2 regions of the Pseudoflavonifractor sp. An176 genome follow, and region 1 is predicted to be linked to the other one. Evidence: predicted binding sites of a transcription regulator. Region 1 holds the regulator's gene; the other holds the start of a gene.
The links. The regulator Rex, encoded in region 1, represses fermentation and respiration genes when NADH is low (regulators of the CRP and FNR family bind a similar motif). The targets are predictions, from matches to a motif close to ATTGTTAANNNNTTAACAAT.

Region 1 (5,128 bases):
AAGCGCTGGGCGATGTCCTCCCCCTCCTCCCGGGTGGCGGTGAGCAGTGAGAGGGTAAAGAGGTTGTCCCGGTCGTCGTCCAGCATCAGACGCACGGTGTAGAAGGTGCCGTCGGGGGAGGGGTCCACCCGGCTGCGCACCTGGGCCTTCCGCTTCAAAGCGGCGTTGAAGGGGGCCAGACGCTGGTCGCAGCGCTTGCGAATGACGGGGGAGAGGCTGCTTTCGCCGTCGGCGCAGTTGCGGCGGCCCTTGTCGGTGGGGGAGTAGTAATCCCCCTCCCGCACCAGGTGTCCGCTCTCCAGCAGCTCCGACAGGGCCTCAGCAAATTCAAAGTAGTCCACGCCGTCGTCGCACATCACCAGATCGGTGAGGGTGGCGAAGTCAATGGGGCCCGCCACACGGGTGAGAATATAGAGAATGAGCAATTTGGTGTCCAACTTGCTGTGGATGAATCCAAAACGAGCCATGGTCTTGTTCCTGCCTTTCCTGGGATAAGGTGGCCCCGTGGGCCACTCCTATATTATACCGAAAAAGGCTCAGGCTTACAAGGGAAACCTGGAGGCTCACAGGGCGGCCAGGGCGTTTCGGACTACTAGGGCATGGTACAGCCGAACCAGCAAACTCCAAGTGGGACGGTCCAGAATTCCGGTGACAGGCAGCTGTCCCAGCCCCTGCAAGTGACGGATGTGGTCGGTGGGAGTGGAGGTGGAGGGGAAATTGGTGAGAATGGGGGAGAGCGCCGTCACAACGGTGTCCACAAACGCCCATTCCGGTGTGCCGGAGGAAGACGGCTCGAACTGAGGGGAGATGATTTGCAGGGAGGGGGGAATCCCGTCCCGCTTCTGAATCAGCTCCGACTGCACCCGCAGGGCCAGCCAGGTGTCGTAGTCCACCACTCCAGTCACGGGCAGGCCAAAGTCCCGCTGAAAGATCATCACCCCTTCCAGGGTCCGCTCCCCAAACACCCCGTCCTCCACCAGGCGGGGCAGGGCGGGATGGGTGGCGGAGATGACGTTGAGCATGTGCTGAATGTCTCGGACCGGAGCGCCGGTGAGATTGAGTTCCATGGTTGAGATACCTCCTTAATCGTTGCTGCCGTAGGAGAGCGGATAGCCGGGGAATTGCCCGGCCTGGAATTGGTTTTCAATCTCCGAGGGGGAGATGGGCAGGTTGGCGTTGGCCAGAGAGGTAGTGGCAATGCCCACGTACTCGTCGTAGAGCTTCAGCCACGTGGCGTTGTCCACCACGCCGGTGGCGGGCAGATGGTAGGCTTTCTGGAAATCCTGCACCGCCTGTTTGGTCTTGGGGCCAAAAATGCCGTCAATGGCCAGGGTGGGCAGATTGAAGGAGTATTGCCCGATGAGGGAGAGGAAATACTGGAGGGCGGAGACAGCGGGGCCCCGGTCGCCTTGGCGCAGCACCTGGATGCCCGAGGGGCCCTGGACCTGGGTAAAGCTCTGGCCCTCGCTGACCAGCTCGGAGAGCTTGGTGACGGCCACGTAGAGGAACACCAGCTTATACCAGGTACCCCGACCCACGATACCATCCACTGCCAGCCCAAAGACGGACTGGAACACCCGCACTGCTTCCTCCGTGCGTGGCCCAAAGATGCCGTCCACCTGGGCCAGGCGGGGAATGGCAGGGTAATTCTGTCCAATGCGGTTGAGCATGGCCTGGAGCACCACCACGTCCTCCCCGGAGGAGCCCTGGCGCAGGGGATAGCCGGGGTAGGAGTTGGGCACATCCCGGATGGGGGCGTCGTTGACCAGTTCGATGTCGTCCCCGTAGTAGTTGCGCAGAATGGTCATGTAGTCCGCCCCCTCCTGGGCCATGGCCTCACTGCCCCACTGGGACAGGCCGTCACAGGTGGAGGTGGTACCGTTGCAGAACTTGGCCGCCAGGGGCTCCACAAAGCCCACTCGGCGGATGTAGGTGGTGAACATGTCGTCCACCAGGCGGTCGATGTTTTCAAAGGTGCTCCGGCCTTTGATGAATTTCTGATCGTTTTGGGTCTCACTGGTGATGTCAAAGTCATACCCGCGGCTGGGGTAGAACTCGGTGTACACCCGGTTGAGGGCAAAGGAGATCTGGGCCAGAATGTTGGCTTTCAGGGCTTCCTCTGACCAGGTGGGGTATACCTCGCTGGAGGCTACATTTTTGATGTAGTCGGGGAAGGTCACCGTGACGTTCTCCGCCGCCTCCTTGGGCTGGCCCAGGTGGACGGTGATGTACTGGGGAATGTAGGGAATGACGGATACAGACATAGAAGCCTCCTTACAGCGGTTGTGGTGTGACGTTGGTGAACTGAGGCCGAGGGGTAGGCGACTCGGGAATGGCCAGAGGGATGAGGGGCACACTCTGGGTGGTCTCCACCCCGGAGAAGATCTGGAGATTTTCAAACACGGCCACCTGATACCCCGGGTGCTCTACCACCAGAGAGTAGGAGGAGAAGGGCAGGGGGGAGCCGGGGCTCTGGCTGAGGGCGGCGTCGGGAGCGGGCAGGGAGATGGGGCCGGCTACGCCGCTCTCGTCTGTAATGAGCACGGATAGAAGCTGATGCCGACCCTGTCCGTCCGGCTGGGATACCAACACCGTGGCCCCCTGTATGGGGAGCTGAGCCCGGGACGCATAGACGTGGACAATGAGAGAACCGTTTTGTGCCAATGCTAGGACCTCCTTGAGAAATGTTGCAAGAACTTGCACATGGAAATTGACAAACTTATGACAATGAGATAAAATGAATTGCGTATGGTGATCAAAAGAAAGATGAAATGCCGAAAAACTCTGACGGGATGTGAGGGTGTCATATGAAAAAAGATAAGATTTCTTCGGCGGTGATCCGGCGTTTGCCCCGCTATTATCGCCATTTGGATGACTTATATCGTGCCGGTACCATTCGAATCTCTTCCGGAGCCTTGGCCCAGTCCATGGGGCTGACGGCCTCCCAGATTCGCCAGGATCTGTCCTGCTTTGGCGGGTTCGGTCAGCAGGGCTACGGGTACAACGTGGAGCGGCTGCGGGGTGAGGTGGCAGAGATCCTGGGGATGAACCGAGGCCACACCGTGCTCATCTTGGGTGCCGGTAACCTGGGACGCGCCCTCATTGAGAACTTCCCGTTCCGTGCCAATGGCTTCCGGCTGGTGGCCGCCTTTGACGTCAACCCGGACCTGGTGGACACCAAGCTGGGCGGCGTCCCCGTCTACCATGTGGATGGTCTGGACACCTTTGTGCGGGAGCACCGGGTGAGCGTGGCGGTTCTGACGGTGCCTGGGTCTGTGGCCGTGGCCACCGCTCGCCGCCTGAGCAAGCTGGGGGTGGACGGAATCTGGAATTTCACCAATGTGGAGCTGCCGGAGCAGGAAATGCCCGACGTGAAAGTGGAGAACGTGCACTTTGCAGACAGCCTGCTAACGCTGAGTTATATGATTTCTGAGGAGTAAATAGACCTCTCAAAAATTTTTGAAAAAATCGAAAAAAACACTTGCAATTTCATTTCAGCTGTGCTAGTATATACGAGTCGCCAGGAAACGACAGCGACAAGCGGCTGTAGCTCAGCTGGATAGAGTGTTTGGCTACGAACCAAAAGGTCGGGGGTTCGAATCCCTCCAGCCGTACCAAAAGGCAAGTTCCGAAAGGAACTTGCTTTTTTCTTTCTTTCGACGGTATATGAAAACGTCCGATGCAGGAATCAGCATCGGACGTTTTTTTCTCGGTCAGTCCGTGACCTGTTTCATGTTGGGGTAGACCTGATGAATCCGCTCATCGGGGTAGTAGTGGTCCAAAAATTCGGTGAAGCCGTTGGTGGGGGCGTCAGGGGCCGATTGGCGCTGTTGATACCGGCCCAGAGCCAGGGCGGAGATGGCCATATTGAACACCATGAACACAACAATCACCCAGGTGAGCACTTTGCCCGCTTTCATGGGGATGCGCTCAATGAGACGGGACAGGCGGGGATAGAGGACCTTCATCCACACGGCGGCGGCAATGCCCCAGAAGAAGCAGTAGAGCAGATTGATGCGTCCGGCCAGGTTGAAGGGGATGTGGCTGTAATCCCAGAACACGGTGCCGAAGACCAGCTCGGTGAAGACACTACACACATATTCGTACACACCACCCACAATGGTGCCGGCAAGGAAGAGGTAGCCCTCGCTCTTGTCTTTGTACCGATAGAGCAGGGCGGTGAACATCACAGCGCCCAGACCCCACACAATGCTAAAGGGGCCGTAGATGAGACTGCTGCGACTCATCCAGATGCCCATGGTGGCCCGGCAGAACAGCGTCTCGATGATATCGCCCAGCAGGGCGGCAATGAAGAAAATCCAAATCAGCTTGGTGGGAGAACAGCCCTGGGCAAACACGGTGGGCTTGGGCTTTTGGGAGGGGGCGGCCTGCTCCAGATTGGGGAAGGCGTGGAGCATACGGGTCTGGACCCGCCGGGTGATGGCGTGGCCGAAGAGAGCGGTGAGCTCCTGGAAGTCTCGGGACAGCTGTTCCAGACGGCGGATACGCACGCCCATCTGTACCGTGATGCCCAGAGAGAGGGCCAGGTCCAGGGCGACCAGTCCCAATCCCACCAGAACCAGGATGCGGGACAGCAGGGGAGGGAGGTCACCCAACACCAAGGCTAGAAGGGGGTTGAGAAAACTCACACACAGCCATGCGCCCACACCCAGCACCAGCAGCAGGGGCAGAGAGATGTACCCGTGGAAGTGGAATTTGTGGTCGGAGAAGTCCCACCATCTGCGGTGGAGCATGCGCTCCAGAGCGACACCGGTGGTAATGACCAGAATGCCGGACAGAACGCAGGAGCCCAGAATAAAGAACAGGGGACGGTGGGTCAGTTCCGAGAGGAACACCGTGGAGAGTACCGCTCCAATGCCGTAAATGGGGCTGACAGGAAGGTTGAGAAAGCCTGGGTTGACAAAGGAATGTTTTTTGATGGCACAGAATGCCACGCTGATACACCAGCCTAGAATGGAATAGATGAGAAAGAACCAGGCCAGTTGGGAGAGTGAGTATGTCATGAAAAGCTCCTTTCGGGGTTGTTCTGAAAAAGACAAAAACTCACCACAGTATTGCTGATTACTGGGGTGAGTCAAAAAATATGCAGCATTGCGGGCTGATGGGA
Region 2 (5,128 bases), on a different contig from region 1:
TCCCCTGCGCTCCGGCGCTGCCCAGCTGCAACAGGGCCTCGACACTCTGGCCCAGGGCAGTGAGACGCTGTCCCAGGGCGTGACCCAGATGCAGGGCCAGCTTCCCGCCCTCACCCAGGGGGTGGACAAGCTGTATCAGGGCGCTGCCCAGCTCCACCAGGGCACCCAGAGTCTGGTGGACGGCGCTGGCCAGCTCATGGACAACAAGGCCCAGCTGACGGAAGGCATGGACGCCCTCACCCAGGGCTCGGTGCAGATTCAGGACGCCGCCGGGCAGCTGCACCAGGGGGCTCAGACCCTCACCGACGGGGCAAAGGCCCTGGAGGACGGAGCGGCCACCCTCCAGGACAAACTGGCCGAGGGCGCTCAGGAGATTGCCGACACCAACACGGGAGACGAGGTGGCGGACATGATGGCCGCCCCGGTGGACACCCAGGAGAGCCAGCTCACCCAGGTGCCCAACAACGGCCACGGCATGGCCCCCTACATGATGTCGGTGGCCCTGTGGGTGGGCTGCATCGCCTTTAGCCTGATGTATCCCCTGACCCAGTACAGCGGCGAGCTGAAAAGCGGCTTTGCCTGGTGGCGGAGCAAGGCCTCGGTGCTGTACACCGTGGCCATTGCAGAGGCCCTGGTGATGCTGGGCAGCCTCCACCTGTTCAACGGGTTCCAGCCCGTGGACTGGGGCCGCACGGTGCTGGTGGCCCTGGTGGCCGCCCTTACCTTCATGTCGGTGATGTACTTCTTCACCTGCCTGATGGGCAAGGTGGGCAGCTTCCTGATGCTTATCTTCATGGTGCTCCAGCTGGCGGGCTCGGTGGGCACCTATCCCCTGGAGCTGTCCGGCTCCTTCGTCCCCGCCCTCAACGGCTGGGTGCCCTTCACCTACACCGTGCGGGCCTTCCGCAGCGCCATTGCCGGAGGCCAGGACATTACGGGATGCCTGGTGTATCTGGGGGTGTGGCTGGTGGTGTTCACCGCCCTGACGCTGGTGGTGTTCCACGTGCGCACCCGCCGCATCCGCCGGGGGCAGCCCACCCTCATGGTGTGGCTGGAAGAGCACAGCCTGGCCTGATTTCCTACAAAAGATACAGGGTCCAATGTCCTTGCGGACATTGGACCCTGTTTTCTTATGAGAAATATTACTCGGCGTCCACCAGGGAGATGCCGTAGGTCATCTGACCGGTGTACAGCACGCCCTTGTACTGGCTGGAAGAGAAGCTGATGACGGGCTTGACCTGGAAGGTCTTGGTGCCGTTGTCGGTGAAGGACACCAGCTCGGTGCCGTTGGCATTGTCGGGAGCGGTCTCCACCACGGTGCCATCCTCCAGGATGAACTGGTAGCGGGTATATCCGGTCTTCCCGTCCTCGGTCTTGCCCTCCATGCGCATCTGGTCCCGGAACTGATCGGTGCCGGCGATGGTGACGGAGATCTTCTTGCCGTCCAGGTTGGCCACGTTCTCGGCCACGATGTTCACATCGCTGCCGTCCTTGTCCATGGTCACAGCGTCAGGAATGGTGACGGTGTAGGTGGGGTCGTTCTTGTAGTCGAAGCTGAAGGTGGTGCCGATGGCCTCGGTGCTGTTCTGGTCAAAGCTGGCGGCAAAGCCGGGCAGAACGGCCAGAGAGAAGCACATGGTGGCGGCCATCAGGGTAGCAAGGGCCTTTTTCATGGTGAGTTCCTCCTAGAAGTGTGATGTATATGTCAACCGCAGCAAAAAACTGGCGGCGGTTGTCTACGAGGCGACAATGAGGTCGGCAGACACCACAGCGTCATTTTTGGCCGCTCCGGTCTCCCGGTCGTAGGGCTGGACGTGCACTTCCAGGGTGTACTCCCCCTCCTCCAGGGCCCGGTCCAGGGTGATCTCCTGAACCGCCTTTCCCGGTTCGATGCCCTCAGAGACATACAGAGGGGTATCCTCTCCGGCCAGTGACAGGGTATAGACAAAGATGCAGTCGTTCTCCTCCGGGTTGTACAGGGTGATCTGCACATTTTTCTCTCCGGCGGGGAACACCACGGTGCCGAAACCGGGGATTTTGGTGCCGGAGCCCTGGGAGTTGTCCACTAGAGCCGAGGGCTCCCAGGCCTGGGCGTTGGGGTCCAGGGCCATACCGGAAGACTGCATGGTCCCCAGCCGATAGGCCGCGGCGATGCCCGCCAGCAACACCACCACAATGGCTGCGGCCAGCAATATCCGACGTGTTCCCTTCATATCCCACTCGCTCCCTCTTTGATCGTCATTGGTAGACACAATCTACCAAACCCATGTATAAACTGTCACCAGGGTTTGGTAAAGAAATGGTAAGAGGGGCGAAAAAAGCGCAAAAAAGGGCTCTGCCGAAGCAGAGCCCTTTGAAATGGTTTTCTTACTTGTGGTCCACGGAGTACATGTGCTTGATGAGCTCCAGAACCTTGTTGGAGTAACCCATCTCGTTGTCGTACCAGGACACGACCTTCACGAAGGTGTCGGTCAGAGCGATACCAGCCTTGGCATCGAAGATGGAGGTACGGGAATCGCCCAGGAAGTCGCTGGACACCACGTCCTCGTCGGTGTAGCCCAGAACGCCCTTCAGCTCGCCCTCAGAAGCCTTCTTCATGGCGTCGCAGATCTCAGCGTAGGTGGCGGGCTTCTCCAGGTTGACAGTCAGGTCGACCACGGACACGTCCAGGGTGGGAACACGCATGGACATACCGGTCAGCTTGCCGTTCAGAGCGGGGATAACCTTGCCCACGGCCTTAGCAGCGCCAGTGGAGGAGGGGATGATGTTGCCGGTAGCAGCACGGCCGCCGCGCCAATCCTTCAGAGAGGGACCGTCAACGGTCTTCTGGGTAGCGGTGACAGAGTGCACGGTGGTCATCAGGCCGTCCTTGATGCCGAAGTTGTCGTTCAGCACCTTAGCGATGGGGGCCAGGCAGTTGGTGGTGCAGGAAGCGTTGGACACGAAGGTCATGTCGGAGGTGTAAGCGTCCAGGTTGACGCCGCACACGAACATGGGGGTGTCGTCCTTGGAAGGAGCGGACATGATGACCTTCTTGGCGCCGGCGTCGATGTGAGCCTGAGCCTTCTCCTTGGTCAGGAACAGGCCGGTGGACTCCACAACGTACTCAGCCTCCAGCTTGCCCCAGGGAATGTCAGCGGGGTTACGCTCGGCGAAGACAGGGATCTCCTTGCCGTTGACAACGATGCCGGTCTCGGTGGCGGAAACCTCGCCCTCGAAGTGGCCGTGCATGGTGTCGTACTTCAGCATATAGGCCAGGTAATCAGCGGGACACAGATCGTTGATACCCACGATCTCGATCTCGGGATGATTGATGCTGGCGCGGAAAACCATTCGGCCGATACGGCCAAAACCGTTAATACCTACTTTAATGCTCATTGGTATCACTCCTTATAAAATTGGATGATCGCGTTTGCGCAAGGCTATTATACATCACATTCCAGCCAAATGGAAGGGGGTTGTGAAAAATTTTTCAAAGTTTCTTTGCCCCAGGCAGCACAGGAACCCTCTGGCTACAAAAAGCCGGAAAAATCCTCCATATGGCAGAAACTCGGGCCAAAAAAGAGCGGTTGAACCGGCAGCAACCGCGAAAATCCGGGGCAAAACCGCCAAATTCTCCAGACAAATCACGTCAAATAATCCAAAAAATTTGTAACATCCTGGGCCCTGCTTGAAAGATATGCACACGTATGATATGATGGAACCAAAAAGCGCAGCTATGCGCCCAAGAGAGACGAGGAAAGGAGTTATGAACCATGAAACACAGATGGATGGCATTGCCTCTGGCCTTAGGACTGACTCTGACCCTGGCCGCCTGCGGCGGCAACGACCCCAAGGAGGACCTGGTGGGCGCCTGGTCCGGCCAGGTGGATGTGATGGACCAGGTGGTGGAGGGAATACGGGTGACCGCCCCCGAGATCGCCGACGAGCTGGAGCTAGAGAACTTCTACATTCCCCTGGAGATGGAGTTCCGGGACGACAACACCTATATCATGACGGTGGACCAGGAGAAGCTGGACGAGAGCATGGATGCGCTGATTCAGAAGTCGGTGGATGCCACCATGGTATACATGGAGCAGATGCTCAAGGAGCAGGGCATCACCGACATGACGGTGGACGAGGCCCTGGCCCAGTCCGGCATGGACCGGGAGAGCTTCACCGACTTGATGGAACAGAGCATGGGCAATCTGAGCTCCTCCGTAGTCCAGCAGATTCAGACGGAGGGCCAGTACCGGCTGGAGGGGAATCAGATGTACACCTCCGATGACAAGGACACGGAGCCGGGCAGCGATGGGGCCACCCCCTACACTTTGGACGGCGACAAGTTAAATATGGATTTCAGCAACGTCAGTCTGGGTGAAGTGACCTTCACCCGTGGCGGCTGAACCCACATACCCCGGGCGGGGGGAGCGGTTTGCTCCCCCCGCCCTTGACAGTGCAGGGAGGGGGGAATATAATCGAAATTACCAATGTAACCGTAAAGGGCGGGAGGATATGAGAGAAAAAGTGAGGAATTTCTGGGGCAGGGTCAGCCCCACGGCGGGGGCCTGGGTCCACTGGACCGTGTTGGCGGCCCTCACGGGTGTGGTATGCGGGGCGGCGGGGTCCGCCTTTTCTCATGCCATCACTCTGGTGACCGCATGGCGGGGGCAGCACCCCTGGCTGCTGTTGTGTATGCCCCTGGCGGGCCTGGCCATTGTGTGGCTGTACCAGGTCTGTGGCATGGAAAACGACAGCGGCACCAACCAGATCATCGCCAGCGTGCGCTCCGGCCAGCGGCCACCCTTGCGCCTGGCCCCACTCATTTTCATCGGCTCGGTGCTCACCCACCTCACCGGCGGCAGCGCGGGCCGGGAGGGGGCAGCCCTGCAAATTGGCGGCAGTCTGGCCTGCCAGGTGGGCCAGCGGGTGCACCTGGGGGAACGCCAGATGAATGTGGAGGTCATGTGCGGCATGAGCGGCCTGTTTGCCGCCCTGTTTGGCACCCCACTCACCGCCACAGTGTTTGCCATGGAGGTGGTGAGCGTGGGTATCGTCCACTACTCCGCCTTGTTCCCCTGTCTGCTCACCGCCCTGGTGTCCACGGGGGTCACCGTCCTGCTGGGGGTGGAAGGGGAGCACTACACCC

Region 2: the regulator Rex is predicted to act here: its motif matches at 3,458-3,477, upstream of gap (type I glyceraldehyde-3-phosphate dehydrogenase).

Annotation. Positions count from the first base shown of each region.
Region 1 is NZ_NFKO01000002.1:113,698-118,825, forward strand. Features, by position in the region: gene B5F12_RS01975 (DUF4364 family protein) at 1-467, opposite strand, end outside; gene B5F12_RS01980 (peptidoglycan-binding protein) at 564-1,067, opposite strand; gene B5F12_RS01985 (peptidoglycan-binding protein) at 1,083-2,264, opposite strand; gene B5F12_RS01990 (carboxypeptidase regulatory-like domain-containing protein) at 2,275-2,664, opposite strand; gene B5F12_RS01995 (redox-sensing transcriptional repressor Rex) at 2,808-3,440, shown strand; tRNA gene B5F12_RS02000 (tRNA-Arg) at 3,541-3,617, shown strand; gene B5F12_RS02005 (putative ABC transporter permease) at 3,714-5,024, opposite strand.
Region 2 is NZ_NFKO01000020.1:18,707-23,834, forward strand. Features, by position in the region: gene B5F12_RS08550 (YhgE/Pip domain-containing protein) at 1-1,075, shown strand, start outside; gene B5F12_RS08555 (hypothetical protein) at 1,143-1,673, opposite strand; gene B5F12_RS08560 (hypothetical protein) at 1,737-2,213, opposite strand; gene gap (type I glyceraldehyde-3-phosphate dehydrogenase) at 2,368-3,378, opposite strand; gene B5F12_RS08570 (hypothetical protein) at 3,756-4,385, shown strand; gene B5F12_RS08575 (chloride channel protein) at 4,495-5,128, shown strand, end outside.